Regions from separate parts of the Aeribacillus sp. FSL K6-1121 genome, predicted to be linked through region 3. Evidence: predicted binding sites of a transcription regulator. Region 3 holds the regulator's gene; each other region holds the start of a gene.

Region 1 (10,724 bases), 1.3 Mb from region 3:
GGGTGAAGCCGGGCATGAATAGCAGCTTCTGCCAGATCAGACAATGTCGGAAAAGGGCATACTTTGTCCGGTTTAGCCGTAAAGGAATCCCTCTTATGGTAGACAGGTCTACATAAGAGGGATCATATCAAATGAAACCTGAAGGATCTTTGTGTCAGCAGATCTAATTTTACAAGAACAAGCCGCCAATGGCGCCCGTTAAGACGATGATCCATGGAGCTATCTTCCAATAAGCGAGCATACTGAATAAAATTGCAGCAAAAGCAAAATCAATCGGACGATTAATGGAGCTTATCCAGATCGGATCATAAAAAGCGGCAATTAAAATTCCGACGACAGCAGCTTGTATGCCCATTAACGCACCATTAATCTTTGAATTGCTTTGAAGCTTTCCCCAAAACGGTAATGTACCAAAAATGAGCAGAATTGCCGGAAGAAAGATGGCGCAAGTTGCAACGAATCCCCCAGCCCATCCATTCATGACCGCTCCAATATAAGAAGCAAATGTAAACAAAGGACCAGGAACTGCCTGTGCTGCTCCGTAACCAGCCAAAAATTCTTTTTCTGTTAACATTCCTGTTGGAACAAATTCCTGTTCAAGCAGCGGGAGCACCACATGTCCTCCCCCAAATACGAGAGATCCAGAGCGGTAAAAGCTGTCGAACAAGCCGATCCAGTAAGAAGAAGTCCACACTTTTAATAAAGGAAGGAAAAGGAGAAGCCCGAAAAATAACAATAAACAGCTTGCGGCAAATCGTGTTGAAATCGGCACCTGCAACGAAGTCTGGGTATCTTCTTCTACTTTTTTATATAATAAAAATCCAATAAAAGCCGCTAGCAACATGACGACAACTTGGGAAAAAGCATGTTGCCATAATAAAGTAACGACTAGCGCGCCTAATGCGATGGCTTTTCTCCCTAGGTCAGGGGCAAGTTTTTGTGCCATTCCAATAACAGCATGGGCGACTACAACAGCAGCAACAATCTTTAAGCCATGAATCCAGCCGGCATCAACAATATGTAACTCTTTAAGAATAAGAGCAAAGATCATCAGTGCGATTGCAGACGGAAACGTAAAGCCGATAAAGGCGCAAAGTCCGCCTAATATTCCTCCCCGCATGAGACCGATGCCGATCCCGGCTTGGCTGCTGGCAGGTCCGGGTAAAAAATGGCATAAAGCAACCAAATCTGCATAGCTCTTTTCATCCAACCATTTTCTTCTCCGAATATATTCTTCATGAAAATATCCTAAATGGGCGATTGGCCCCCCAAATGAGGTCAATCCAAGCTTTGTGGAAATGGCAAATATCTCGAACAGCGTTTTCCATTTTGATTCCTTCATGTTATCCCCCACCTTCATTATGTATTTCTTTAAAAAGCTCGTACGCTTTCGTCCGGGCTTCTTTCAGAACGGCTTTCCCTTTCTGTGTAGTTGTATAATATTTTCGTATTTTTCCTTCTACATTTTGTTCTGTTTTTTCCAACAGTCCGTCCTTTTCCATTGCGTGGAGAATCGGATAAAGAGTCCCTGCACTTATGTTGTAGCCATGACTTTTCAGTTCCTCAAGCATCCACAAGCCGAATATAGGATGTTCGCTTGCATGATGTAAAATATGAATATGTATAAAACCGAGAAAAAGCTTGCGCAACACTTTATCTTCCATTTTTACCCCCCCATTTTGAGAATCGATATCGAATTTCGATAACATTAATATTGTAAGGTTATTCATATGTACATGTCAAAATTATATTTACGAAAATATTTGACAATTGAATTGTCTTTTCATAAAATGGACATATAAAATATGAACACTTATTCATATAAACACATATACTGTATACTGCAATGTGTACTCTATTTCATTGGAGGATTAGAGAATGATTCAGTATCGGGTAAAGGGATTGTCTTGTGCAAATTGCGCAAAGAATCTGGAAGAGGAAATCCAAAAGCTTGAATATGGAGAAAATGCAAAATTAAATTTTCAATCTAGCAAACTGTATGTCAATGAAGAAATTAATATTGCTAAAGTCAAAAAAATTTTAGCATCGGATGGGGCCTATATTGAGGAAGAAAATAAACATGAAGATACACATTCTTATTTATTGTGGCTCGTTTTGCTCTCGGTTTTAGCTTTTATAGCTGCTGTTGTGTTCGAAAAAACATTATCACCATCCGCCGCTGTTACAATGTATATAATTGCTACGGTGATCAGCGGATATAAAACATTTTTGAAAGGGGCCAAAAACCTCGTTCGATTGAAATTTAATATTGACACCCTTATGACAATTGCTTTGATTGGAGCTTTTGGCATTGGAGAGTGGAAGGAAGGTGCTGTTGTTGCCATTTTATTTGGAGTGAACGAATATTTAGAGGGCTTGGGAATGGAAAAGGCCCGTCGTTCTATCGAATCGCTTTTAGAAGTTGCGCCGAATGAAGCTACGATTGTTATAGATGGCCAGGAAAAGAAAGTTTCCATTCATGACATCAAGGCAGGGGATATTGTTCTTGTCAAAGCCGGTGAAAAAATTCCATCGGATGGGATAGTGGTGGAAGGGAAAAGCTCAGTTAATGAAGCGGCCATTACTGGAGAATCTCTCCCTGTTGAAAAGGAAGCAAAAGATGAAGTGTTTGGCGGAAGCATTAATAATGAAGGAATTTTGAAAGTTCGGATAACAAAGCCTTACGAAGAATCGTCTCTAGCGAAAATTTTGCATTTAGTTGAAGAAGCGCAGGAAACAAAAACGCCGACTGAGCAATTCATTAATAAGTTTGCGAAATATTATACTCCTTTGATCATGCTTATCTCTCTTGTCGTTATTTTTATTCCGCCGCTTTTCTTAGGAGTTGATTGGAGAACATCTTTATATCAAGGATTGGCAGTGTTAATTGTCGGCTGTCCATGTGCATTAGTTTTATCCTCTCCCATTGCTATCGTTTCAGGAATCACGAGAAATGCACGCAAAGGCATTCTTGTAAAAGGCGGGGTTTATTTAGAGCAATTAGGGAAAATTGGAATAATAGCTTTTGATAAAACAGGAACACTGACAAAAGGGGAGCCCTATGTAGAGAAGTTTGTAGAATATGATCCTTCTTTTTGGAGCATCATCGGATCAATTGAAAAATCCTCTACTCATCCGATCGCTAAAGCCATTATGAAAAAAATAGATGAGTTAAACGTTTCCCTTTTGGAGGCTCACTCCGTTGTTGCAACATCAGGTGAGGGAATAAAAGCGGAGATAGACGGGAAGGAATACCGTGTCGGCAATGAAAAAACGATTCAACATCTTTCGCTCAGCGAAAATGTAAAGGAAGACATAAAGGCCTTTAAACAGGAAGGACTAACAATCGTTTTGGTTTCAGATGACAAAAACGTTCTCGGTATGGTCGGTATAGCGGATGAAATTCGACAGGAAAGCAGCCAGGTGATCCGCATGCTTCACCGAACAGGTGTGAAGAGAACTGTCATGTTGACAGGAGACCACGAAAAAACTGCTGAAAAAGTGGCGAAAAAGGTTGGTTTAAGTGAATATTTTGCAAACCTTCTGCCGGAAGAAAAGGTGGAAAAGGTAAAAGAGCTGTCTCTCTCAGGAAAAACGGCAATGATCGGAGATGGTATTAATGATGCGCCTGCGCTCGCAGCTGCTGATTTAGGCATTGCAATGGGAAAAGGAACAGACAGCGCAATTGAAACGGCTGATATCGTTTTAATGCAAGATCATTTAGGAAAGCTACCTGATGCTATTTCAACTGCCAAAAAAGTGAACAGAATCATCAAGTTAAACATCGGGATTGCTCTAGGTTTAAAAGCCGCTGCACTGCTGCTGACGATTCCAGGCTGGCTTACGCTTTGGATAGCCATTCTGTCGGATATGGGGGCGACTGTTTTAGTGACCCTCATTAGTTTAACGATTTTATGGGAACGAAATAAAAAACTTCTAAATGAGGCTTTCAGCTAATGGCTGATCGCCTTTTTTCTTGCATTTTTTAATATTTCTCTTCCATAAACATAATGACATTTATTATAATCTTATTAATTTGACAACCTGCCGCTAATGAAAAATTGGACATAACATTATGGACAAAATCATGGGAGGAATTGTGAAATGCTTTTAGGTGCAATTGAAGCGGGCGGAACAAAATTTGTCTGCGGAATTGGAGATGAAAACGGAAATATTATCGAGCGGACTTCTTTTCCGACGACAACGCCTGATGAAGTGCTTGAACAAGTGGTCAAATTTTTTCGGGATAAAGATATTAAAGCACTTGGAATTGGTTCATTCGGTCCGATTGATTTAGATCGCACAAGCGAAACATTCGGATACATAACATCTACTCCGAAGCTACAGTGGGCGAATACAAATCTTGTCGGAGCGATAAAAAAAGAATTCCCTATTCCAATTGGCTTTGATACAGACGTCAATGCAGCAGCGCTCGGGGAAATGAAATGGGGGGCTGCGAAAGGTCTGAATAGCTGCATTTATATGACGATCGGTACCGGGATCGGAGTCGGTGCCATCTCTGAAGGACATCTAGTACACGGGCTAATCCATCCGGAAATGGGGCATATGCTTGTTCGGCGCCATCCTGAAGATTCGTTTGCCGGCAATTGTCCGTATCACAAAGATTGTTTGGAAGGAATGGCATCCGGTCCTGCTATAGAAAAACGCTGGGGAAAAAAGGGGCAAGAATTAGAAAAAAATGAGAAAGTATGGGATTTGGAAGCGTACTATATTGCACAAGGAATTGCCAACCTTATACTCGTTTTATCGCCTAAAAAAATAATAATTGGCGGCGGAGTCGCCAAACAAAAGCAATTGTTCCCCCTTATACATCAAAATGTTCAAGCTTTATTAAACGGTTATGTTCGCCATGAAGTGGTGCTAGAAAACATTGCAGATTATATTGTTCCGCCCGGATTAGGGGATAATGCGGGACTTTGCGGAGCAATCGGTTTAGCATATGAGGCGTTTTTGGAGAATAATCAAAAATAAAGCTCAAGAACATTTATCGGCAAATAATCGTTACAGATAACCCAAGCCATAAAATAAAATCAGGCATACAAAAAATGTGTACAAGAAAAGGAAACTTTCAAGAATGCAGTTAAGAACCAAAAAGAATTAGATAAAGCTAAAACTAATGCTAAAGAGAATTGATCCAAGATATTGCTCGGTGACCTAACAGCTCTTTATGTTACAGCTGAGATGATTAAGTTTAGGTGGCTGGAAGCATTCATTTTTTGATAAGTGGAGTTCAGGAGTATTGCAATGTATATGCTGAAACAAAACGAATATTGAAAAATATTTTTTAATCTTTAAATAATTATTAAACATCTCTACATTTAGAGGGAGAATCAATTAAATTATATATCTTAAAAAAGACAAATTAGACTTAGGGATTTAGAAATTTATTTATTATTTAAAAACAGTATGTCTATGGGATATCTTATTATCGGGGATTAAGAAGACCTTTATAAATACATGAATGAAGAGGATATTCAACAATTTCAAAATGTAATAAAAATCTATGTATTGTCAGATGAACAGTTAAATGAAGAAGATGCAGATATTTTTAGAGAGTTTGCAATGGATTTAGTTGATGGTAAAGATTTTTGTGCATTAATACTGGATTTTCATGTAAATGGAGAATTGTTTGAAAATCTACCACTAGATCTTAAGGTGGAAGATTATCAAAAAATATTACATGCAGTAAATTCTGAATACGATATTTCATATGTAAATTTAGATCATTTGTTTTATCTATCTCAAGATTAAGAAAGAGTATCCAATAGTGAAAAAAGGCGGCTATTGGATGCTTTTTTATATGCTTAGGGTAGTCTTAGGGGGTGACCGTAAGAAAAAAGTAAATATAGTATAAAAGTTGCTTTCATAAAGGCGAATTTTTTAGCCTATGAGCTTCATTATTGCATTTAAATATAATCATAAAGCTATTTCTATTCGTTTATTTTGACTTCATCGATTTCAACTATTTCCCCTGTATCCTAGGTTTTCTGACCGCTATACATCGCATCATTTTTTATTCTTTGCATTGGCTTATTTTTCCCTTCTCTTTTGTGGTTTTGCTTGAAAGCTTTTTGAGGGCTTCAATATAATAAATGTATAACCGTTGACGAAAAGAGGTTTTTTTATGATCAAGCTTGTGTTTGCCGCATTCGCCCCTTTTTTGCTTGTCTTATTTTTCACAAGAGTTACATATAGTCATGTCGTTGGGACATTGTTGACGGCTGGTTTATTAATTGCCTCTTATTTTGCAGGTCATATGGATACTATTTATATCGCCATTTTGGATGTAGCCAGCTTAGCAGCTGGTTTTATCGCTGCCAGAAGCATGAAAAAGGATAAGAAAACATCTACTTAAACCTGTTCAACACGATTGACAGGTTTTTATTGTCTATGAAAATCAAACGTCAGTTCGTATTTTTGGTGATTCAGCCTGATTATATGTTAAAATAAAATATAAGTTTCTGAATTGGAGGATGTTCCATGGATCGGTTTGAATTAGTTTCAAATTACCAGCCTCAAGGAGATCAGCCGAAAGCTATCAAAGAGCTGGTGGAGGGAATCAGGCAAGGAAAAAAACATCAGACATTGTTAGGTGCAACTGGAACTGGCAAAACGTTTACGATATCCAATGTGATTAAAGAAGTGAACAAACCGACGCTGGTCATTGCCCATAATAAAACGCTTGCCGGACAGCTGTATAGCGAGTTTAAAGAATTTTTCCCGAACAATGCAGTTGAATATTTTGTCAGCTATTATGACTATTATCAGCCGGAAGCGTATGTTCCGCAAACAGATACGTATATTGAAAAAGATGCGAGCATTAATGATGAAATTGATAAATTAAGACATTCGGCCACCTCTGCATTGTTTGAACGGAAAGATGTTATTATTATCGCAAGCGTTTCTTGCATATATGGTTTAGGTTCGCCAGAAGAATATCGTGAGCTGGTCGTTAGTCTTCGCACAGGAATGGAAATCGAGCGCAATGACTTGCTGCGCCGTTTAGTGGATGTGCAGTATGAAAGAAATGATGTAGATTTTCGCAGGGGAACTTTTCGCGTGCGCGGGGATGTAGTGGAAATTTTCCCTGCTTCGCGCGATGAACATTGTATCCGCGTGGAATTTTTCGGAGATGAAATCGACCGTATCCGTGAAGTTGATGCGCTGACAGGCGAAATTATTGGAGAGCGGGAGCATGTAGCGATTTTCCCGGCATCACACTTTGTGACAAGAGAAGAAAAAATGAAAATCGCCATTGCTAATATTGAAAAGGAGCTTGAGGAACGGCTGCATGAACTGCGGGAGAATGGAAAGCTTTTGGAAGCGCAACGCCTCGAGCAACGGACAAGATATGATTTAGAAATGATGCGGGAGATGGGCTTTTGCTCCGGGATTGAAAACTACTCCCGTCACCTTACATTAAGACCGCCCGGTTCGACTCCTTATACGCTTTTAGATTATTTTGGAGATGATTTTTTGATCGTCATTGACGAGTCGCATGTGACGATTCCGCAAATCCGCGGGATGTACAATGGCGACCAGGCGAGAAAACAAGTGCTTGTCGATCATGGATTCCGTTTGCCTTCAGCACTTGACAACCGTCCGTTAAAATTTGAGGAATTTGAAAAGCATATGAAACATGTCATTTATGTTTCTGCCACCCCTGGGCCGTATGAGCTGGAGCATACGCCGGTTGTTGTCGAACAGATTATCCGCCCGACTGGACTTTTAGATCCAACCATTGACGTCCGACCTGTTGAAGGGCAAATAGACGATTTAATCGGCGAAATTCAAAAGCGGGTTAAACGGAATGAGCGGGTGCTTGTGACCACATTAACGAAAAAAATGGCGGAAGATTTAACGGATTATTTGCGGGAAATCGGGATTAAGGTGACATATCTCCATTCCGAAATTAAAACGCTCGAGCGCATTGAAATTATCCGCGACCTGCGGCTTGGCAAACATGAAGTGTTGGTCGGGATCAATTTGCTCAGGGAAGGGCTTGATATTCCGGAGGTCTCTCTCGTTGCAATTTTGGATGCAGATAAAGAAGGATTTCTCCGTTCGGAACGTTCTCTTATTCAAACAATCGGACGGGCGGCTCGGAACGCAAACGGGCATGTCATTATGTATGCTGATACAATCACAAAATCGATGGAAATCGCCATAAACGAAACAAAACGGCGTCGTGCGATTCAAGAGGAATATAACCGTCAACATGGCATTACGCCAAAAACGATTCAAAAAGATATTCGCGATGTAATTAGGGCGACATATGCAGCGGAAGATGAAGCAGAATATAAAACGGAAAAGGCTGTGAAGCTGAACAAAATGTCGAAAAAAGATCGAGAACAACTGATAGCCCGTATGGAAAAAGAAATGAAAGAAGCTGCAAAAGCATTAGATTTCGAAAGAGCTGCTGAATTGCGCGATCTAATTTTGGAGCTGAAAGCGGAAGGATGATTGGATATGGCAATGGATAAAATTGTTGTAAAAGGTGCACGCGCTCATAATTTAAAAAACATTGATGTCACGATTCCAAGAGACAAGCTTGTCGTTGTAACAGGTTTATCGGGATCGGGCAAATCTTCTTTAGCATTTGATACAATTTATGCAGAGGGACAGCGGCGATATGTGGAGTCTTTATCTGCCTATGCCCGCCAATTTTTAGGACAAATGGATAAACCTGATGTCGATGCGATCGAAGGCTTATCGCCGGCCATTTCGATTGATCAAAAAACGACAAGCAGAAATCCGCGTTCAACGGTCGGAACGGTGACAGAAATTTATGACTACCTACGGCTTCTTTTTGCCCGTGTCGGGCGGCCGACATGTCCGGTGCATGGGATAGAAATTTCTTCGCAAACAATCGAACAGATGGTTGACCGGATTATGGAATATCCAGAACGGACAAGACTGCAGGTTCTTGCGCCTGTTGTGGCTGGAAAAAAAGGAATGCATGTGAAAACATTGGAGGAAATAAAAAAGCAAGGGTTTGTCCGCGTGCGGATTGACGGAGAAATGATGGAGCTTACCGATGATATTTCTCTTGAAAAAAATAAAAAACATTCCATCGATGTCGTTGTGGATCGGCTGATCGTGAAAGAGGGGATTATAAGCCGGTTGACCGATTCGATTGAAACAGCTTTAAAATTAGGTGATGGAAAAGTCATAATTGACATCATCGATGGCGAAGAGCTGCTTTTCAGTGAACATCATGCCTGCCCGATTTGCGGTTTTTCGATTGGAGAGCTTGAACCGCGGATGTTTTCCTTTAACAGCCCGTACGGAGCTTGTCATGCTTGTGACGGCTTAGGTTCAAAACTAGAGGTGGATTTGGATCTCGTTATTCCAAATAAAAACTTGACATTAAAGGAACACGCAATTGCACCGTGGGAGCCGACAAGCTCTCAATATTATCCGCAGCTTCTTCAAGCGGTTTGCAACCATTACGGTATTGATATGGACATTCCAGTTAAAGATATACCGAAACATCTGCTCGATAAAATTTTATTTGGAAGCGGCGGGGAAAAAATTTATTTTCGCTATGAGAACGATTTCGGGCAAATCCGGGAAGGCTATGTAGAATTTGAAGGTGTGGTCCGCAATATAGAACGGCGCTATAAAGAAACGACATCTGATTTCATACGCGAACAAATGGAAAAATATATGACGAATCAGCCGTGTCCGACATGCAAAGGGCATCGACTGAAAAAGGAAAGTCTGGCTGTTCTTATTAACGGACGCCATATCGGACAAGTCGCTCAATTATCTATTCGTGAAGCCTATCAGTTTTTTGACCAATTGGCATTGACAGAAAAAGAAATGAAAATTGCCAATTTGATTTTAAGAGAAATAAAAGAACGGCTGAATTTTTTAATTGAGGTAGGTCTTGATTATTTAACATTAAGCAGATCAGCTGGTACGCTCTCTGGTGGAGAAGCGCAAAGAATCCGTCTTGCCACGCAAATCGGATCAAGACTGACAGGAGTACTTTATATATTGGACGAGCCGTCTATCGGTTTGCATCAACGGGACAATGACAGGCTGATCCGTGCTCTTCAAAATATGCGGGATATCGGCAATACGTTGATTGTAGTTGAACATGATGAAGATACGATGCTTGCAGCTGATTATTTGATCGATATTGGGCCGGGAGCTGGCGTGCACGGCGGTCAAGTTGTAGCTGCGGGTACACCAAAAGAAGTGATGAATGATGACCGTTCGCTTACAGGACAATATTTGTCAGGGAAAAAGTTCATTCCATTGCCGGTCGAAAGAAGAAAACCGGATGGTCGGTATATTGAAATAAAAGGAGCAAGCGAGAACAATTTAAAAAATGTAAATGTCAAATTTCCTTTAGGTGTATTTTTGGCAGTAACAGGTGTATCTGGTTCGGGGAAAAGTACGTTAGTCAATGAAATATTGCAAAAAGGCTTGGCGCAAAAGCTGAATAACAGTAAAACAAAACCTGGTGCCTATAAAGAAATGAAAGGGATTGAACATCTCGATAAGGTCATCAGCATTGACCAATCTCCGATTGGAAGAACGCCGCGTTCAAATCCAGCTACGTATACCGGCGTATTTGACGATATTCGTGATGTGTTTGCAGCAACGAATGAAGCGAAAGTAAGAGGCTATAAAAAAGGACGCTTCAGTTTTAATGTGAAGGGCGGCCGCTGTGAAGCATGCCGAGGCGATGG
Region 2 (10,724 bases), 490 kb from region 3:
CCCACACTTTCCTTACGGCTTGGATAACCTCTTTTAAAAACCGGTAGCGGTTCTTTAAGCTTCCTCCGTACTCATCATTGCGCTTGTTTGATAGCGGAGATAAAAATTCGTTAATGAGATAACCGTGGGCTGCATGGATTTCGATGATATCAAAGCCTGCGTCCTTAGCTCGTTTTGCTCCTAATTGAAATTTTTCAACCGTTTCTTTTATTTGTTCTTTTGTCAGTTCTTTCGGTGTACGGCTGTTTTGATCAAAAGGAATTGAAGATGGGGCGAATATGTCTCCGCTCACATTTGACTTTCTTCCTGCATGAGCAAGCTGGATGCCTGTTTTCGCTCCGTATGATTTGATTTGCTGCACAAGTTCAGCCAATTTTATAATATGGTCATCTTCCCATATACCGAGGTCCAATTCAGAAATTCTGCCTTCCGGCGAAACAGCTGTTGCTTCAAGAATGATGAGGCCCACCTGTCCCACCGCTCTTGAAATGTAATGTGTGAAATGAAAATCTTCAAGAAATCCTTTTTTATTTGCGGCTGAGTACATGCACATCGGCGACATGACAATTCGATTTTTCAATGTGACATCTTTAATCGTAAATGGAGAAAATAATAATCGGTCTTTCATCTTTTATTCGCCTCCCTAAATATTTCCTTTAAAATTTTAGCAATTATGATTATTTTTGTCATATGATCTGCTTGGTAAATATAAAAAAGGGGTTCAGTGTTGCTCGCTGAACCCGAGTCCGATTTCAGATTATTGTTCGTTCACCAGTTTTTCCTCCAAAGCGCTGTTTAATTCTTTTGACCGTTCGACTGCCCGTTTCACACAGCTTATAATAGCTTCATCTACGTGATGATTGTTTAGGACGCTTAAGCCGGCTTCAGTTGTGCCGCCTGGGCTCATTATTTCTTTTCTTAGAGTAGACGGCTCTTTGTCAGACGTTTTTAACATTAATGCTGCCCCATAAAGTGTTTGAACAATGAGGGAGCGCGCCATGGACTTTTCTAAACCGATTTCTTCTGCTGCTTTTTCCATTGCTTCTACTATGTAATAAATATAGGCTGGTCCGCTTCCTGCCAGTCCTGTGACGGCATCGAGCTTGTCTTCTTCAACAATTTCAACTGTTCCGATCAATTGAAACAGTTCAACAGCTGCTGACAGGTCACCATCCGTTGCATATTGTCCTTGTGCCAAGGCGGTTGCTGATTGTCTGATGGTAGCGGACGTATTTGGCATTGCTCGAATGACGGGAATACGTTTGTTGAATAATGTTTCAATTGCTTTCGTTGAAACGCCTGCGAGCATGGAAATAACAAGATGGTTTTCTGTTGCGTATTCGCGGACTGTTTTTACTGCCTCGTCAACGTCCTTCGGCTTCATCGCGAAAAAAATCGTTTTTGTGTTGTCAAACAAATGCTTTTTATCTTTTGTCATCGTGACGCCGTATGTTTTTTGCAGCTCCTCGAGCCGCTTTTCATTGGAACGGTTTGTCACAACGATCTCTTCTCTCCGGCACTTGTTCCCGTTGATCAATCCGGATATAATAGCTTCCGCCATAGATCCGGCTCCGATAAATCCAAACTTGTACATAAAAAGAGACTCCTTCCTGATCGTTTTATATGTTTCTTTTGAACTTCTTCCCTATAAACTTAGTTTAAAAGAGAAGAGATTCAGTGGGAAAGGTAGCGAGAAAACGTTTTACTATTCATCTGTTAAGCAACAGAAGTGCATGCTTTGGATGGGCTTGTATGATGAAATGTTTCCCTGCCTTAAATTCTAAAAGCGTTGTAGAATTAATTTTTTATCAGTTCCTACGGCTTGTCAAGTATACTTATGAATTATTCGAATAAAATGACAAATTGATTTATCATGTGTAAAATAAGTTATATTAAAAAATTAAAGGCGGTTTGCAAAAATGTTCAGCAAAGATGCAATTTATAAAATAACGATCCCTATACCTTATCCGATTAAAGATGTGAACGTGTATGTTGTAAAAGGGGACGCATTGACATTAGTGGATGCAGGGATGAAAACGGAGGAAGCGTGGAGAGTTTTTGAACATAAGCTGAAGGAAATAGGGCTTGTGCCTGAGGATATTGAGCAAGTCATTCTTACCCACCATCATCCTGACCATATCGGTTTGCTCGATTTTTTTGATGGCGATCTTCGTGTTTTGGGCCATCGTTTGCTTGCTCCTTGGCTTTCTCATGATGTGCGTTTTTTTGATCGGCAAAAGGAATTTTTTTTAGAATTATTGAAGCAGTTTGCTGTCCCGGAGTCGTTTGCGTCACACTTAGATCATCTTGATCTTTCCTTATATCCACGCAATCATCCGCTGACCTCCTCCATTCAAGAAGGAGATGAAATAGACGGGATGCCTGGGTTTACAGTCATTGAGACTCCTGGACATGCCCAAAGCCATATCGTTTTGTACAATGAGGAAGACTGCCGAATGATCGGCGGCGATCATTTGCTGAAAACCATTTCCTCCAATCCTGTTCTTGAAATGCCGTATGAAGGAAAAGAGCGTCCAAAACCTCAGCTGCAATATAATGAATCTTTGAAAAAGCTTTTGCATATTCCGATTTCTGTTGTCTTTCCGGGTCATAAAGATGAATTTTTCGATCCTCACCTGTTGATTCGGAACCGTTTAGACAAACAGCATGAACGCGCGCTCACCGTATTAAAGCATTTAGAAAAACAGGAAATGACGGTGTTTGCTCTTTGCAAGCTTCTTTTTCCGGCTGCTTATCAACAAGAGCTTTTATTTGCTATATCAGAAACTGTTGCTCAGCTTGATTATTTAGAACAATATGGAAAAATTAACAAAAGAATAGAAAATGGCGTTTTACTTTTTTCCGCGCAACGAAGAGGTGACAAATAAATGAATTCGCGGCTTAAAGATCGATTGGTAGTTATTACGGGGGCATCGAGCGGGATCGGGGAAAAAATCGCAAGGATCGTTGCAGAAAGCGGTGGACATTTAGTTTTGCTGGCTAGGAGGAAGGATCGTCTCAAGAAACTTTCGGATGAGCTTCAAGCCTCTCACTCTATTTCTTGTACATATTACGAACTGGATGTCAGTGACCTTGACGCAGTTTCCGAAGTATTTACGGACATCACAGAGAATTTTGACCGAGTGGATGTTTTAGTCAATAATGCTGGTTTTGGTATTTTTCGAAATGCAGAGGAAGCAACATTCGAAGAGATGCAGCAAATGTTTAAAGTAAATGTGTTCGGATTAATTGCTGCGACAAAGCTGGTTCTTCCGATGATGCTGGCCCAACGGGAAGGGCATATTATTAATGTCGCCTCTCAGGCTGGCAAAATAGCTACTCCGAAATCAAGCATCTATTCTGCTACAAAACATGCTGTTTTAGGCTTTACGAACAGCTTGCGGATGGAAGTGGCGGACCGCGGGATTTTTGTAACATCTGTCAATCCGGGTCCAATTGAAACGGATTTTTTCAATCTTGCCGATACGTCAGGGGATTATGTGAAAAACGTCCAACGCTGGATGCTTAATCCGGAAGCTGTTGCACAAAAAATCGTGAGCGTGATGCTGACAAATAAACGGGAAATTAATATGCCTGTTTGGATGGAGCTTGGCGGGCTTGTTTATCGTCTCATGCCCTCCCTATTTGAAAAAGTTGCCGGAAATTTGTTTCGGCAAAAATGACCGGGAGCATGATGCAGGAAATGAACAGAAAGCTGAAGGCGGACTTTTCGCTAAAATCTCCGCTCTCACTTCTGAAAAGGCGCGTCAAGCGTCTTTTTATTTTGATAAAAAATTCAGCTCTTTCACCGATTTGTCTCCAACTTAAATCTTCTAAAAAACGCGGCTGTATTTTGAATAAGCTTTCCAAGCTTAATATCTGTTTTTCGATGCCGTACTTCGTTGTTATGCTCCTTTTGTACCGCGAAAAATGGCGCAAATTCCCATTGAAACCGAACGTATATTCCCATACAATAAAAATAAAATAAAACCGAACATACATTCTCATGAGGGGATGATGGAATGAATTATGAATCGTTTCCAAACCGGCATATATTATGCATCGATATGAAAAGCTTTTATGCGAGCTGTGCGGCGGTCATACTTGGGCTTGATCCTTTAACAGCCCACATTGCTATCGTTGGGGACAAAGAGCGGACAGGAAGCATTGTATTGGCCGCTTCACCAAAACTGAAGGAAGATTTCGGAATTCAAACCGGATCCCGCTTATTTCAAATTCCAAACGACCCCCGCATCCGCCTCATCACTCCGAAAATGGCGACGTATTTACGGATTTCTGCTGAAATTACTCGGCTGCTGAACCGCTATGTTCCGAAAGAAAACATTCATGTTTACAGCGTAGATGAATGTTTTATTACTGCGGATGGAACAGAAAGACTTTGGGGGGATGCGCATAGTCTGGCCGAAAAAATTGTGGAAGATTTACGAAATGAATTTTCTCTCCCATGCGCGGTTGGGATCGGTCCAAACATATTGATGGCGAAGCTTTGTCTAGATTTGGAGGCGAAAAAGAAAGGTATAGCGGAATGGACGTATGATGATGTCAAAACGAAGCTGTGGAGCATCAAGCCGTTGCGTAAGATGTGGGGGATTGGGACAAGACTTGAAAAAACGTTAAATCGAATGGGAATTTTTACAGTTGGTCAGCTCGCAAATTATCCGTTAGAGCTCCTTGAAAAGAAGTTCGGCGTCATGGGGAATCAGCTTTATTACCACGCATGGGGAATAGATCTTTCCGACATAGGCTCTCCGATTATGCTGGGGCAAATCAGTTTTGGAAAAAATCAAATATTGCTTCGCGACTATCCGGACCCCGAAGAGGTGAAATGCGTCATCTTAGAAATGTGCGAGGAAGTGGCAAAAAGAGCGAGGGAACACCGGATGGCGGGGAGAACAATCAGCCTTGGAATCGGCTACAGCCAAAAGGAAGGCGGAGGAGGATTTTACCGTTCCAAAACGATGGATGTCTCAACAAATATTACGATGGATCTTTATCGAGCCTGCCTTTTGCTGTTTGATCGTTTTTATGAGGGGAAGACAGTCAGAAAAATTTCCATCTCTCTTTCCAACGTGGAAAAAGACAGCGGCATGCAGCTTGATTTGTTTAGGCCGAACCGCATAAAAGAGCATCGTTTAGGATATGTAATGGATGCGATTCGGAACAAGCACGGCTCCAATGCACTGCTGCGCGCTGTTTCGTATACGAAGGCAGGAACGAGTCTTCACCGCAACAAGCTGATCGGCGGGCATTATGCGTAACGAATATGAAGAAAAGAAAGCAAAGGATGGGATAAACAATGATTCAGGATCGTGGAAGCATAAAATGGACAGCTATGATGCTGCCCGAGCATGTGAAATTACTAAGGAAATACAATGAAAGTTTAGATAAAGTCGAAAAACCGGTTTTAGATGAACAAAAATATGAAGAATTTAATGAAGTTATCTGTGAGGCTATGGAAGAGAACATTACTCTACAATTCACCTATTATCAAAAAGGTGAAATAAAGAAGCTTGTCGGCAATATTCATTATATCGATCAGCTAAAAAGAGAATTACGAATTGTTGATTACTTGACTAAAAAACATGTTTTAAAATTAGGAGATATTATTGAAATTGAGCAATACTAAGAAAACAGCATTAGAAATACAAACTTAATAGGGGTAGCGTAAGGTCAGGAAAATGCAGATTTACAACGCTTAGAAAATGACGATAATTAACAGCCCAATTTCTAAAAATTTGAGAAATTGGGCTTTTTGCTACTCTACCATCGGCGCCCTATATGGAATAACTAAAACATGATCTCAATCTTAAAATCAATTAATTTTTCTTTCACTAAAAAAGCACCCGTTAGTGAATAAGTGACATTCACGGTTAACAAAAAACAATTAAGTTTCACTCTGCCACTATAGGGTCATTTTCTGGAATAAGTAAGAGAATTATTTTCTTAGCTCCTGTAATAATTTACACTTATTAAAAAAGCTTTGACATTAGCTGTGTCAGGGCGTCCACAACAAGAGTGTTGGGGCATGAAAAAGCGTTTTTGTAGCTATCAACTTCTTAAAGCCTCTCAGAAGCCCTCACAGGCTTTCTAAGGGCTATCCTATTCTATTCTATTTCCGCCAAAAAGTTGAACAGTCTGCTTTATCCTGAATATTAAATTCAATCATTTTCTCCAGCAATTCGTAATTTACCGGCTCATTCCACGGAATTCGAAACAAGCCTTTGGTAGCGCTGTAGCCAGCTTGGGCGATTTCATCGGCAAAATGCATCATTGTCTTTTCTTCAGGTGAAACGCTCAAATGATGCTTCGCTGTGGAAAAGCCGATGATAAATGTGCCGTGATCGGTAAACATTGGCGTATTCCACTTGATTTGCGGCTTCAAATTTGGAAATTTATTGGCAACCCACGCCAAAATTTCCTCTGTTCGGTCGCGGTGGTCGGGGTTATCAATACCTGCTAAATATTTTGCAAAAACTTCCATGTCTTCCTCCTTCGATATTATGCTATTTCCGCCAAAAATTCGAATTCTCCGCCTTATCCTTGATATTAAATTCAATTATTTTCTCTAACAATTCGTAATTAACTGGTTCAGACCATTGAATTCGGAACAAGCGTGAAGAAGCGCTGTAGCCAGCTTGGGCGATTTCATCGGCAAAATGCACCATTGTTTTTTCTTCGGGTAAAATGCTCAAATGATTCTTTGCTGCGGCAAACATAATGATGTATGTGCCGTGATCGGTAAACGTGGGTTTGTTCCACTTGATTTGCGGTTCTAAATTTGGAAATTTATTAGCAACCCACGCCAAAATTTCCTCTGTTCGGTCGCGGTGGTCGGGGTTATCAATACCTGCTAAATATTTTGCAAAAACTTCCATGTTATTTCCTCCTAAAATAAAAATCGTTTAGAGAAGTTCCTCAAACCCATTCGTCGTTAAAACTCCTCACAGAACCGCTCAGACAAGTTCTTAAACAACACCTATTTCCACTATATATTTTACAACCTGAATAGTCAAAATGGCTTAAAATGCAAATTAGTTTGAAATTTTCCATCCGAATGTAGAGTTAAAAAAGGTTCGATCATTTAAAGCAAATTATAATAAAGATTGATAAAACAATGATATTGTGAAACAATTTACTTAAACTAAAGGAAAGGATACAGCACCAAATTAAATGAATATTAGTTTAATTTATGCTGTATCTTTTCGCTAGTCAACTACACGAGCCGTAGCAATTCAATGACCGAATTGCTACGGTAATCAGTTTATGATTTAAGGATGGCTGATAACTTGAAAACAAATGCTAGGTATCAAACTTGGATTCGAATGAATAAACTACTAATTTTTTTGCTTTTTTCACTTTTATTCATTTTGTTGACATTCTTACCTATTAATTTATATCTGCGAGTTTTGTCAGGTATTATAGCGTTACCATTAATTTATATTACATTTATCCTTTCTTATTCTTATTACCAATTCGCAGCATTTGGGGGAAATTATCAGTCAAAAATACATGACTTAATTGTTGCCAAGGTGAATTGGGATGGGCAAGGAAAAATACTGGATATAGGAACAGGCAGCGGTTCACTGATTATTAAACTTGCAAAGGCTTTTCCTGAGTCCCTATTAACTGGAATTGATTATTGGGGCGACGATTGGGAATATTCGAAAGATCAATGCCAACGAAACGCTGAAATTGAAGGGGTTTCTGATCGAATAAATTTTCTGAAAGCAAGTGCCACAAAACTGCCTTTTAAAAATGATGAATTCGATATAATTGTAAGTTGTCTAACATTTCATGAAGTTAAAGATGAAAGAAATAAAACAGAAGTAATGAAAGAGGCATTAAGAGTGTTAAAACCTGGTGGTGGATTTGTCTTTTTAGATTTGTTTATGGATGAAAAAATATTTGGGGATGAAAAAGAGCTCTTAAATTCCTTAAAGAAACATGGTGTATCTGAATTGAAAAGCTACAAACTCGCTAAAGTAATGAAACTGCCAAAGCTTTTATTGAACAAAAAAGTATTAGGGAATGCAATGATATTGATTAGAAGAAAATAGACGTGTCATAATTTGCTTGTGAAAATAACACTGATTTCTCACAAATAAAAACAACAGCTTTATTCAACTAACCCGGCTAATAGTTTGTCAATATTTCTCTATAAATGTTTAAAAAACGTTAATCGGTTATGTTCATTCTGCTTCAATAAGCGGAGAGAGCTAAAATATGATAGAATGGAGGCAAAATTAAAAAAGGATGATTTTAGCCTATGAACATTTCGTTTACAAACGCAGCGAAAGCAAAACTTAAAGAGATATTGGAAATGAACGAAAACCGCTATATAAAGCTGAAATATGATACAGATGGCTGCGGCTGTGTCATAAGCGGTGTTACTGTTCTTTGGCTTGTGAAAGATCTTGATGAGGATGATATGAAAATTGATACAAATTTTGTCCCGGTGTACGTGGAGCGATCAAAGCTTGTTTTTTTAGATGATGAATTGCAAATCGATTATCACGGGCAAAAACAAATATTCATGCTCAAAAGTCCAATGCAAATTTACAATCCAAGAATGAGCTGCATTGTGAAATGAGGGAACAAAATTGAAGGAACGTCTAGCTTCTTTAAAGAACATTGCTTTAAATAAAACATGGGTGTCCTTTCTCCATGACAATCATCCGTACACCCTTCTGCATTGGTCTGTAGGAGGAATGGGATATGAAAAAAAGGATGTGTGGCTGATTCAAGATGAAATGACGTTTGAAGCGGAAGAGTTTGCCACGATCGATGAAGCAATTGCATGGATGGAAAAAAACATGCAGAATATTCACGATGTATTAGGATAAAAAAGAGCATGCATTGGTCAAAGGAAGGGAAAAACATGAAAGATGCATGGAATCTCAAAGATCAGATCGGCGAAGAAAAAGCGAAAAAGCTTATAGATATGAAGAAGCAAATTGAAGAAGAAAAGGAGAAATTAAAAAAACTGGAATTGGAGCGTAAAAGAAAAGAGGAACAAAAGCGGGAAAAACAGAAAAGCTTTGCTGAATTGCTCGCAGAAAGCGACTTGAAATGGGAAGATTTTAAATAAAAAGCTGGAAAGGAGGCTGTCCAAAAAGTCAGGGTTCACTGACTTTTTGGAGCCCCTTCATTTTAGGGACTTATCGGATAGACCATTTTTCCTGTCTTGTTTATATCCTCCAGAAGTCTTATGAAGGACTTTTCTTCATTAGGTTCTTCAAAAGTTGTATGACGGACATTCAGCATATACAATTGCTTCTTGTTGGACTTCATTGCCTCTATGAAGGACATTTACAAATTTTATTAGATTATTTTTGTCCTTCACAGTAGTATTTTTCCCCGATCCTTCATTTTAGGAACTCATCGGACAGCCCCTTAATTCCCAACATTTATTATGCCGCCATGAATTTGTTTAGAAACACTTTCTTTTATAAATGAAAAAGAATTCCCACAAGAGAATAGATAATGACAGTTGAAAATAAGATTGTCATATGAAACAGAGAATAAAGAAACATTGATTTTGCCCATTTCTCTGAATCCATTTTTTTATAGCCGAAAATGCTTAACATAAGCCACAGAACGCTTAAAAGAAGGGCTACTAGCATAAGACCGAGGCTTAAAGGCCCAAAAAGAAAGCTTGCTGCAATTAAAATAATTAAATAAATATTAGTTTGTATATATGTTCTTTTAACACCTTTGACAACTGGGAGCATAGGAACCTTCGCAGCCTTATACTCATCGTGCTTGCGAATAGCTATAGCATAAAAATGAGGCATTTGCCAAATAATTGAAATCACAAACAAACCAAGAATGGCTGGATGTGTCACGTCCGGATGAACAGCAGCCCATCCGATGAGAGGGGGCATTGCTCCAGAAATACTGCCAATTTCCGTATTATAAATTGTTCTTCTCTTGCTCCACATCGTATATGGGACAACATAAAAAAACAAACCTAGAAACCCTAGGAATGCTGCTAGAGGAGTTGTTAATGCAAGAGCTGCAATTCCTAAAATAGACATACAGATTCCAAGCCATAATACTGTTTTAGGCTTTATTGCTCCTGTCACAGTCGGTCTGTTTTTCGTCCTTTCCATGATAGAATCTATATCTCGGTCATATAAGTTGTTAAAAGCTCCAGCTGCACCCATTACGAAAATCGATCCAATCAAAGCAAATAACATTTCCGGCAATTTCTCAAACAGGCTGATCTGATACGTATACAATGCCAATGTCAATCCAGCCAACATCGGAACGAGATTTGATTGAATAATTCCAATTTTACAAGTTTCAGCCAAAATTTGGGGCAAAGTTGGTTTCTGTGTTGTAAGGCTTTCTTCTTTTCGCATTCTTCCCCTCTTCCTTTTTCACTCATGATCTATAAATCTAGGAGGACATTGTTGATAGTTGCGTCCAGCATAATGAGAAATTATAATTTGTATACTGATTAGAATTTATATACTATCTGGTATGTTAATGCTATATGGTATGATTGTCAAGAGAGAGGGAGGATAGCAAATTGGTCAGACGAAGATTAACCCAAGAGGAGCGAAAAAAAGAAACGCGGCAATTACTTTTAGAGTCAGCTGTTGAAATCTTTGCTCGATTCGGCTTTCACGGCGCTTCTGTTGATAAAATTGCAGAACATGCCGGATTTAGCAAAGGGGCGGTATATGCCCATTTTCGTT
Region 3 (10,724 bases):
ATTCTTTTATATTGGCCAAACAAGTATCCGATCTCTCTTGCGCCAACTCCAATATCACCGGCAGGAACGTCAATATCTGGTCCAATATGTTTGTAAAGCTCTGTCATAAAGCTTTGTGTAAATCTCATAATTTCCCCATCTGATTTACCTTTCGGATCAAAATCAGATCCGCCTTTTCCTCCGCCGATCGGCTGCCCAGTCAATGAATTTTTGAAGATTTGTTCAAATCCTAAAAATTTAATAATGCTGGCGTTGACGGTCGGGTGAAAGCGCAAGCCTCCTTTATATGGCCCAATTGCACTATTATATTGCACTCTAAATCCGCGGTTTACACGCACTTTTCCTTCGTCATCCACCCATGGAACGCGAAAAATGATCAATCTTTCCGGCTCAACAATTCTTTCAAGTATTCCGTGCTTTATATATGTAGGATGTTGAGCAAATACAGGCACAAGCGAGTCAAATATTTCTTTTACAGCTTGAAGAAACTCAGGCTCATTCGGATTTTTTTCTTGCACGGATTGAAATACTTCATTGACATATTGCTTTGCATTTTCCAGTTCACTTTGTTTCATAAGTAATTGATTCATAGCACCTCTCCTATACCTAAAATTTAAGCAGTTAGAAGAATTCAAACAATTCAGTAAATCATCCCGGCACTGGCTAAGGAAGCGAAATCTACAATAAAAAATTCTACAACAAAATAAATCAAAAAACAATGACTGTTGAGAATTGTTGCATAATAGCTTTGCATGCAGGCACGGAGAAGGCGCCTGAAATTTGTTTCATTGAATCTAGCTTGTCTGCATACATATTGATTAGAAAACATTTTTAAAAATTTAACATCGCTAAGAGAGGGAATTTTGAAAATTTTATAAAAAGAAAAAGGATGCCTCACCTGTTTTGAGACATCGAATATTCAGTGTATGGAACGGTATAGCCCGATCACTTTTCCGAGTATTGTCACATTTTTTAAAATAATCGGTTCCATTGTTGGGTTTTCCGGCTGAAGCCGTATAAAGTCTTTTTCTTTGAAAAACCTTTTTACGGTCGCTTCATTGTCGTCTGTGAGCGCGACAACGATGTCGCCGTTATTGGCTGTTTGCTGCTGTCTGACAATAACTAAATCTCCGTCCAGAATGCCTGCTTCGATCATGCTTTCTCCGACTACTTCAAGCATGAAAAGTTGATCATCACCTGATGCAATATGATTCGGAAGCGGAAAATATTCTTCGATGTTTTCAACGGCAGTGATCGGAATACCAGCCGTCACTTTTCCTATGACCGGCACGTTGATCACATTGTTTGTTAGAAGGTGGCTGCCATCATCGTCCAAAATTTCAATGGCTCTCGGCTTTGTGGGGTCTCTTCTAATCAGTCCTTTGCTCTCAAGCTTTGCTAAATGCCCGTGAACAGTTGAACTGGAGGCAAGACCGACCGCTTCGCCGATTTCTCTTACAGAGGGAGGGTATCCTTTCTTTTTTACTTCCTCCTTAATGAAGTTCAAAATATCTTGTTGTCTCTTAGATAATTTTGTTGACATGTCAAGCACCTCAGTCATATCAATTTGTGTCGATTATAGCATGATTTTTCCAAAAAAGCAAACGTAAGTTCGAATATTTGCTTGACAGAAACATGTGTTCCCTTTTATACTTAAAAACAAAAAACCGAACAAATATTCTGTTTCAGGGGGCGGTTCTATATGGATAAATTATCATGGTCTTACATCGTTTCTTTTTTCCTTGTCATCATGGCGGCAGTTTTGGCGATTTCGTATACTGGAGAAAGGGAAGAGCTCGATCATTATTTGGAGGTTCAAGTGAAGGAAGGGGACAGTTTGTGGAAAATCGCTGATGAATATAAAGAATATGACAATATGTCTCATTCAGAGTTTGTTAAATGGGTTCAGGAGCGAAACAATCTCCAAAGCCTTGTTGTAAAACCGGGGGAAACAATCGTCATTCCGATTGAAAAAAATAAATACTACAATGCTGAATATTTGGCAAACAAAGAATAACCGCAAGGAGCATTTAACATGAGAGCAGTCGTTTATGCAAGAGTCAGCACTGAAAAAGATGAGCAGGAAACATCTTTGAAAAGACAGAAGGACGAGCTGTTAAAGCTCGCAGCTGAAAACGGTATGGAAGTTGTTGAAGTGATAGAAGAAAAAGCGAGCGGGTATGATGTTGATCGTGAAGGGGTTTTTCAACTGCTGGAATTGATTGAGGAGAAAGATATTGAAGCGGTATTAATACAGGATGAAACAAGAATTGGCAGAGGGAATGCCAAAATCGCCATTGTCCATTCCATTTTGAAACAAGGTGTGAAAATTTTCACCGCTGCCCATCGCGGGGAGATGGAACTGTCTGAATCAGACACGATGGTGCTTGAAATCATAGGAATTGTCGAAGAATATCAACGAAAAATTCATAATTTGAAAATAAAGCGGGGAATGTTGAGAGCTATACAAAATGGGTACAGGCCTGAAAAAAATTTAAAGAATAGAAATTCTTCCTATAAAAGAGAGCGAAAAGAAGTTCCGATCGAGGAGATTGACCGATTGCGGAAAAACGGCCTGACATTTTCAGAAATAGCGGCAACGTTAAGAGGATTCGGCTATGACGTTTCAAAAGCTACTGTCCATCGCAGATATCAACAATTTTTGTCAGAAAAAGGAGAATCATAGCAATAATTGTTGTCATTAGTGGTTGCATTTAGTATGATAAAAGAGCGCGGCAAAAATATACAAGGGGTTCAGCTTATGATTTCAAAAGAAAAACTTAACCGTATTAATGAACTATCTAAAAAGTCTAAGTCAGAAGGACTGACGCAAGAGGAAAAGCTTGAGCAGCAGCAATTAAGGCAGGAATATTTAGAGGCGTTTCGTCGGGATTTTCAAAACACCTTAAAAAATGTTACAGTGATTGATCCGAAAGGTAATGATGTTACACCGGAAAAATTGAAAAAATTTAAAAATAAAAGGCTGCATTAACGGATGGGTGTTGCCTTATTGCAACAATAAAGATAAGATTATAAACTGAAAATACAGATGAGAGGATGATAATGGTGACTCATTCCATTCAAGATTTATCCATCATGACGATTCGAACATTATCCATTGACGCGATTGAAAAGGCGAATTCCGGACATCCTGGAATGCCAATGGGCGCCGCACCAATGGCTTATGCGCTGTGGACGAAATTTATGAACATTAACCCTGAAAACCCTAATTGGTTTAATCGAGATCGCTTTGTTTTATCTGCCGGACATGGTTCGATGCTGCTTTACAGCTTGCTTCATTTATCGGGTTATGATCTTTCCATGGATGATATTAAATCGTTTCGTCAATGGGGAAGCAAAACACCTGGACATCCTGAATACGGACATACACCTGGCGTTGACGCAACAACTGGACCATTAGGCCAAGGAATAGCAATGGCCGTTGGAATGGCGATGGCAGAACGTCATTTAGCAGCTACATACAATAAAGAAGGATACAATATTGTTGATCATTACACATACGTCATTTGCGGTGACGGTGACTTAATGGAAGGGATTTCCTCTGAAGCAGCTTCCTTAGCTGGTCACTTGAAGCTTGGACGATTAATTGTTCTTTATGATTCGAATGATATTTCCCTAGATGGGGATTTAAATAAATCATTCTCAGAAAATGTAGAAGAGCGCTTTAAATCTATGGGCTGGCAAGTGCTGCGCGTTGAGGACGGCAACAACATTGAAGAGATTTCGAAAGCCATTGAAGAAGCCAAATTGGATGAACAACGACCGACATTAATTGAAGTAAAAACAACAATCGGATATGGTTCGCCGAATAAAGCAGGCACTTCTTCCGTTCATGGTTCGCCGTTAGGTCCAGAAGAGACAAAATTGACAAAAGAAGCCTATGCATGGACATTTGAAGAAGATTTCTATGTTCCAGCAGAAGTTTATGAGCATTTTGAGAAAAATGTAAAAGAACGTGGAAAGCAGAAAGAAATTGAATGGAATAATTTGTTTGAAAAGTATGAGAAAGAATATCCTGAACTTGCAAAAGAGTTAAAGGCAGCAATCAATGGTGAATTGCCAGAAAATTGGGATCAATCTTTACCTTTTTATGAAGAAGGAAAAAGCGTTGCAACCCGTTCTTCTTCTGGAGAAGTATTAAATGCAATAGCTGAAAAAGTTCCTTATTTCTTTGGGGGATCTGCAGACTTAGCTGGATCAAACAAAACGACAATAAAAGGTTCAGGAGACTTTTCTGCGGAAGATTACAGCGGACGAAACATTTGGTTTGGTGTCAGAGAGTTTGCCATGGGAGCAGCATTGAACGGTATGGCTCTGCATGGAGGTTTACGTGTTTTTGGCGGAACGTTCTTTGTTTTCTCTGACTATTTGCGGCCAGCGATTCGTTTAGCAGCATTAATGAATCTCCCTGTAACTTACGTGTTCACTCATGACAGCATAGCGGTTGGAGAAGACGGACCAACACATGAGCCGATTGAACAATTAGCTTCTTTGAGAGCAATGCCGAATCTTTCTGTCATTCGTCCAGCTGATGGAAATGAAACAAGAGCTGCGTGGAAGGCTGCGCTGGAATCTAAATCAACACCGACTGCATTAGTATTAACGCGCCAAAATTTAGAAACTATTAAAGGTACGAAAGAAAATGCTGAAGAAGGTGTTGCAAAAGGCGCTTATGTCATTTCACCGGCGAAATCGGATCAACCGGATGCTCTTCTACTTGCATCAGGTTCAGAAGTAGCATTAGCTATTAAAGCTCAACAAATTCTTGCATCTGATGGAATTGATGTGCAAGTCGTCAGCATGCCGTCATGGGACCGTTTTGAAAAGCAATCAAAAGATTATAAAGAATCAGTTCTTCCTAGCAGCGTAACGAAGCGTCTTGCGATCGAAATGGCATCTTCGCTTGGCTGGGAGCGCTATGTCGGATCTGAAGGTGAAATCTTAGCTATCGACAAGTTTGGAGCATCTGCACCTGGGGAAAAAATTATAAGCGAGTACGGTTTTACTGTTGAAAATGTTGTCGAAAAAGTAAAAGAATTAGTTCGGAAATAATCGCCAAAATTAGTGCCTCTATCCGCCACCATAAGACAAACCTTTTACATTCCTTGCTTTATAATAGCAAAAAAGGAATGTAACAATGAGGTGAGCGCATGAGGCACTTTTATTTGTATTTGATAAAAAAGGAATTTGCTGAGCATTTTTATCATAGGGAATCGAAAATTTTTCAGTTATATCAAGAATTTTTTTGGACAAGGAAAACGCATCCTATTTTTGAACAATTGGAAAGGCAAGTCAATTATATTTCAAGAGCCATTCCCATTTCAGAAATAGATTTGCTGCTTCAGTCATTCTTGTCTCACCGAAACCATTATCAAAAGGTATCATCGATTCACGCCATCCAAATGGAAAATCAAAAAGGACAAGCTACTATGGTTTTAAAGGAACGGTATATTGAAATGATTTGTACCGGCAGCTTTGACGGTGAGTTATTGTTTTTTGATATATTGGGAAAATTTGATCCTTATTTTTTTGCCATGGATTTTACAAATGAACGATACGGGTGGCTGAGTCCGATTAAAGAAAGAAAATTTGTCTAAAGTTGCGGAAATTTGCTAATGAAATATTGTATAATGTCATATGGTTTAGTACACTGTATGATAGACAACATGAAGGAGGAAATAAGATGGAACTTTGGCTGGCGATATTAATCGCTGTTCTGGCATTACTTGCCGGCGTAGCGCTAGGCTTTTTTATCGCTCGAAAGTATATGATGAATTATTTGAAGAAAAATCCACCTATTAACGAACAAATGTTGAAAATGATGATGATGCAAATGGGAATGAAACCGTCCCAGAAGAAAATCAATCAAATGATGAAAGCGATGCAAAATCAATTAAAATAATTTCGTTTCAGGCATTATTGAATGATTTTTCATTAAATTAGTTCATGATGACCAATCATATTTTTTGACATCATGTAATTTTTATCTATACTATTTAATATATGCGTTGTTTTATACGGAATTGTGAAGTAAGAATTAGTCTTTCCTTTCTCAAGGTAAGATTAATTCTTTTTTCGTTGTAAGAAGTTGTGAGAATATGTTATTCATGGCGGGAGAAGGTTCATTGTAATAATGTGCGGAAAATGTCAAACGTTCTTTTAAACATTTATTCAATGATCTGTTAGAATGGATGGAGGTAAATCTTTTGGAAGGAGCAGCAAAATGTCGGAAATTAATGTGTTTTTAGCATTTGGAGCAGGTTTTTTATCGTTTATTTCTCCGTGCAGCTTGCCTTTATATCCTGCTTTTTTATCGTATATAACTGGGGTATCGGTTAATGAGTTGAAAACTGAAAACGCTATGCTGCAAAAAAGAAGCTTATTACATACTTTCTTTTTTTTAGTTGGTTTTTCTGCCATTTTTATCGCAATGGGATTCGGCACATCCTTGATTGGAAACTTTTTCTTGAACTATCAAGATCTGATAAGACAAATAGGAGCGATCCTCATTATCTTTTTTGGACTTGTTATTCTCGGTGTTTTTCAACCTGATGTTTTAATGAAGGAAAGAAGGATTGAATTCAAAAATCGTCCAGCCGGATTTCTTGGATCTGTTCTGATTGGTATGGCGTTTGCAGCTGGATGGACTCCATGTACGGGCCCAATTCTTATGGTAGTAATCGGTTTAGCGGCAACCAATCCTAGTTCTGGAGTTCTGTATATGACAGCATATGTGCTAGGCTTTGCAGTACCGTTCTTTATTTTATCATTCTTCATCGGGCGGATGAATTGGATCAAAAAACATAATGTGAAAATCATGAAAATTGGAGGCATATTCATGATTTTCATGGGAATTCTGCTGTTTTTTGATTGGATGACTAAAATTATTAATTGGATGAACAAAATTCTTATATTTTTACCAACCGGGTTTTAATTTTTAGTCATTTAAGAGAAAAACGAGATTTTTGACAATATTTTAAACCTCTCGGTACTTTTTTGTGACAGAAAGTAGTATAATATCAAAGGATTTAGTTTGCGAGGATAATTGAGGTGGAATTAATTTGAAAGCATTGATCGTTGACGATGCGAAATTTTTAAGGGAGACATTAAAGGACATTTTGAAAAAGCATAGTATTGAGGTTGTTGCAGAAGGGGAAAACGGCATCGAAGCGGTACAATTATACAAACAATTACAACCAGATGTATTAATCACAGATATCACAATGCCGAAAATGAACGGCATTGAGGCTATTACAAAAATTAAACAGGAATTTCCGGATGCGAAAATCATTATATGTTCGGCAATGGGACAGCAAAAAATGGTTATCGAAGCGATAGAAGCAGGAGCACTCGATTTTATTACAAAGCCTTTTGATGAAGATCGTGTGATGGAAGCCATCAAAAGAGTTATGAATTAGCCTTTTCATTTTGCTTTTTTTTCTATAATATTATTAAAGAAAGAAGCTGAAAATAAAAGGATGGTTCTGCATGGTCATTTGGTCTTCTATTACGGCTGTATTAATGGGCATTGTCGTAATTATGATCAGAACAAAGGCTGCTAAAAAGCCGGCGACAGCGAAAAAAATTATTTTGCCTCCGATCTTTATGAGCACTGGAGCCCTTATGTATTTATTTCCGCAATTCCGCATAACGCCGATGGAAATTTTGGAGGCGTTGACAGTCGGGCTGATTTTTTCGATTTTTTTAATAAAAACCTCTACTTTTGAAGTTCGGGGAGAAGAAATCTATTTAAAAAGGTCAAAAGCTTTTGTTTACATTTTGATTGGTCTGTTAGTTGTACGAATTCTGCTAAAATCTTATTTAAGCGCGTCTATCGATGTTGGCGAATTAAGCGGTATGTTCTGGCTGCTGGCTTTTGGAATGATTGTTCCTTGGAGAATTGCGATGTTCATTTCGTATAAAAAACTGAAAAATCAACTGAACGGAACGTAAAAAAATACATATAGCTGCCGGCTGTTCAAAGCAGGTTACCGTTTATTCCATATAAATAAGCCTTTCGGGACAAATCCCCGAAAGGCTTATGTTTTTGTTTAAAAGAGTGCTTCATATTTGGAATAGTCGATATTTTTTTCTTTTAGTCTTTTAATTAAAAATTTATGGTCCCGTTTTGGAGTTGCGATAATATAGCCTCGAATGACTAAATCTTGCGTAATAGATGGAGCTTTTTCTTCTAATGCCAGTTGACCGATTTTTGCTGCGATTTTTTGTCTGGCAACATCGCGGAAAAGCTCTGGAACCGGTGCAACCAATTCTTCTAACAACGCCTTTTGTTCCTCTGACCATAAATGCCGAGTCTGTTGAATATAATACTCTTCCCAATCAAGTTCAGATTTTCCGTCTTCTTTCGGCAGCCGTTTCAAAAATTTGCGAAACATGAAGAAGCCGCCAATCGATAACATAGTTATAAGAAACACAACCCATATGAGAATAAACCATAAAAACCAGCCTTCAAGCATGAAATCACCCCCATCGCCTTAACATTTCCATTAATTCGTGCACTTCGGCGAAGTTGATGAAAACCGTTAAGGATTAATCGACTCATATGCATCTATCAATTCTTTTACAGCACGTCTCACAGCTTCTAATTTCTTTTTATGACGGCCGACAGAAAAGCAGTCATTAATTTCCGCGAAAACTTGGTATTCAACTGCATCACGGTAAATACTGATTTTAATATCGCCTGATTTGGAAGGATAAATTAACATTTCATATAAACGCCCGTTCATGACAGCCTCCAGACTTAAAAATTTTATATTATCAATATCTGTCATTTGCTGAAAAAAAGCTTCCATTTTCACCTTACTATATTTTATGATAGATTCCACTTTCATTTCAATCATTTGTCATCAACTTTTTATTATTAACAAAAACATTGTTCTAAATGAAAAATAGATATAACTTAAAAATTCGTCGTTAAAGAAAAACCATAAACGAGGATTTCCGCAAGACATAATATGTAGAAAAGACGTGTATAAATTCAAAACTGCGGCAGTCCAGAAAGTCAAATTCTCATTGAAAACATAAACATCATTTCAACATTTCTATAAGATGAAAGGGGACGTCTATAAGCCGAAGAAAGACTTATGATATGCTTAAAAGCCATAGTATGACAAGAGTTGGACGTTGCATTGATAACGGCCCAATGAAATCTTTTTGGGGAACCTTATAATGTGAAAGAGGGATATGAAACGTTTGAAGCGTTACAACAGACCATTAAGGAATATTCAGTTTTATAATAACGAACGTTATCAAAAAAATTAAACGGCTTAAGCCCATTAGAATGTAGAGCTCAAGCCGCTTAAAGCATTTTTATTATTTCCGCTGTCTACTTGGGGACATTTCAATTAAACATCCCCATTTTTTTATAAATCATGCTCCGAGTTATGTTTTTGGCGGCTATGATTTCGATTTTTTATTTTTTTCGATCCAGATAACGGCTCTGGCTGTCCCTTCCGATTTTGAACGTTTTGTTTTTGATCATTTTGTACTTGATCTTTTGCCATATACATCGCTCCTTAATATTTAATAGTAAAGAATAGCATTGTTATCTTTCGTCGTTTAGTTTGAATGATTTTGAAATCATTCATTCATTTTAGAATAAATTGATTTCTTGAAAAAAACACTATAGAAGATAAAAAAACGAAAGGAGTGCTATATTTGCCGTACCATAAAAATAAAAAACAAGCATTTGATGCAGTGCAACAAGGAATGGTGGAAGTTCATAAAGTACATGTCAATCTAACGAAAAACAGTTCTGATTATGGACATCAGCTAAAGCATCTTCGCCAGGAAATTAATGAGGCGTATGAACAAATTCAAAATGCATTGGAAGTTGCATCGGAAACGCAGAGAAAGCATTTAGAACAGTACAAGCGCGATTTAGATCGAATTGTGCAGGAAGTGAATTTGGATGAGACTTGAAAGCGGCGGAGCTTCCGTCGTTTTTCACTATTTTTTCTCTTATACGAACGTTTTCATTAGCAAGAAAAATTATACTGAAAATATTTAAATTTTTTAGTGAAATAAGCATTTCTTATAATAATTGATAACATCATTGATATTTACTTATCATAAAAAGTATATTAAGATTTAAATGTGTGATGTTTAAAGTGGGGAGATATTCGGCATTTTTGTCGAAATTACGTTTAAAGGGGGATAAAATGACATGTCACAGCAACAGTTAGAGAAAAATGACGTTTTCCGTGCAAGAAAAAGCTTTTCAATTAACGGAAAAACGTACAACTACTATTCATTAAAAGCGCTAGAAGATGCAGGAATTGGTCAAGTTTCCCGTTTGCCTTATTCAATCAAAGTTCTTTTGGAATCAGTCCTGCGCCAAGTGGATGGACGAGTTATTACAAAAGAACATGTTGAAAACCTTGCGAAATGGGGAACAGATGAAATTAAAAATTTGGATGTTCCATTTAAACCATCTCGTGTCATTTTGCAAGACTTCACCGGCGTTCCTGCTGTCGTTGATTTAGCTTCATTAAGAAAAGCGATGGCTGACATGGGCGGAGATCCACAAAAAATCAATCCGGAAAAGCCTGTTGATCTTGTTATCGACCATTCTGTTCAAGTGGATCGTGCCGGAACAGATGATGCGCTGCAATATAACATGAATCTTGAATTCGAACGAAATGCTGAAAGATATAAATTTTTAAATTGGGCTCAAAAAGCAT

The links. The regulator LexA, encoded in region 3, represses DNA repair genes until DNA is damaged. The targets are predictions, from matches to a motif close to CGAACATATGTTCG.
Region 1: a site for LexA is predicted at 6,420-6,433, ahead of uvrB (excinuclease ABC subunit UvrB). Genes of this name have one in related genera too.
Region 2: a site for LexA is predicted at 3,954-3,967, ahead of NSQ61_RS03315 (Y-family DNA polymerase). Genes of this name have one in related genera too.

What each region holds. Positions count from the first base shown of each region.
Region 1 is NZ_JBBOPS010000001.1:2,432,651-2,443,374, reverse strand. Features, by position in the region: gene chrA (chromate efflux transporter) at 170-1,342, opposite strand; gene NSQ61_RS11965 (PadR family transcriptional regulator) at 1,344-1,664, opposite strand; gene NSQ61_RS11960 (heavy metal translocating P-type ATPase) at 1,879-3,957, shown strand; gene NSQ61_RS11955 (ROK family protein) at 4,105-4,992, shown strand; gene NSQ61_RS11950 (hypothetical protein) at 5,479-5,772, shown strand; gene NSQ61_RS11945 (CsbA family protein) at 6,146-6,376, shown strand; gene uvrB (excinuclease ABC subunit UvrB) at 6,502-8,484, shown strand; gene uvrA (excinuclease ABC subunit UvrA) at 8,491-10,724, shown strand, end outside.
Region 2 is NZ_JBBOPS010000001.1:645,518-656,241, forward strand. Features, by position in the region: gene namA (NADPH dehydrogenase NamA) at 1-628, opposite strand, end outside; gene proC (pyrroline-5-carboxylate reductase) at 758-1,594, opposite strand; gene NSQ61_RS03305 (MBL fold metallo-hydrolase) at 1,920-2,888, shown strand; gene NSQ61_RS03310 (SDR family NAD(P)-dependent oxidoreductase) at 2,889-3,683, shown strand; gene NSQ61_RS03315 (Y-family DNA polymerase) at 4,023-5,279, shown strand; gene NSQ61_RS03320 (YolD-like family protein) at 5,318-5,647, shown strand; gene NSQ61_RS03325 (iron chaperone) at 6,131-6,502, opposite strand; gene NSQ61_RS03330 (iron chaperone) at 6,525-6,896, opposite strand; gene NSQ61_RS03335 (class I SAM-dependent methyltransferase) at 7,296-8,078, shown strand; gene NSQ61_RS03340 (iron-sulfur cluster biosynthesis family protein) at 8,288-8,611, shown strand; gene NSQ61_RS03345 (DUF2552 family protein) at 8,622-8,864, shown strand; gene NSQ61_RS03350 (DUF3886 domain-containing protein) at 8,873-9,109, shown strand; gene cyoE (heme o synthase) at 9,468-10,385, opposite strand; gene NSQ61_RS03360 (TetR/AcrR family transcriptional regulator) at 10,556-10,724, shown strand, end outside.
Region 3 is NZ_JBBOPS010000001.1:1,130,550-1,141,273, forward strand. Features, by position in the region: gene gdhA (NADP-specific glutamate dehydrogenase) at 1-590, opposite strand, end outside; gene lexA (transcriptional repressor LexA) at 920-1,543, opposite strand; gene yneA (cell division suppressor protein YneA) at 1,703-2,017, shown strand; gene NSQ61_RS05680 (YneB family resolvase-like protein) at 2,036-2,686, shown strand; gene NSQ61_RS05685 (DUF896 domain-containing protein) at 2,762-2,992, shown strand; gene tkt (transketolase) at 3,064-5,073, shown strand; gene sirA (sporulation inhibitor of replication protein SirA) at 5,187-5,618, shown strand; gene NSQ61_RS05700 (YneF family protein) at 5,705-5,923, shown strand; gene NSQ61_RS05705 (cytochrome c biogenesis CcdA family protein) at 6,245-6,955, shown strand; gene NSQ61_RS05710 (response regulator) at 7,083-7,439, shown strand; gene NSQ61_RS05715 (CcdC family protein) at 7,510-7,974, shown strand; gene NSQ61_RS05720 (DUF2621 domain-containing protein) at 8,073-8,498, opposite strand; gene NSQ61_RS05725 (hypothetical protein) at 8,565-8,882, opposite strand; gene NSQ61_RS05730 (small acid-soluble spore protein P) at 9,405-9,545, opposite strand; gene NSQ61_RS05735 (hypothetical protein) at 9,700-9,963, shown strand; gene acnA (aconitate hydratase AcnA) at 10,208-10,724, shown strand, end outside.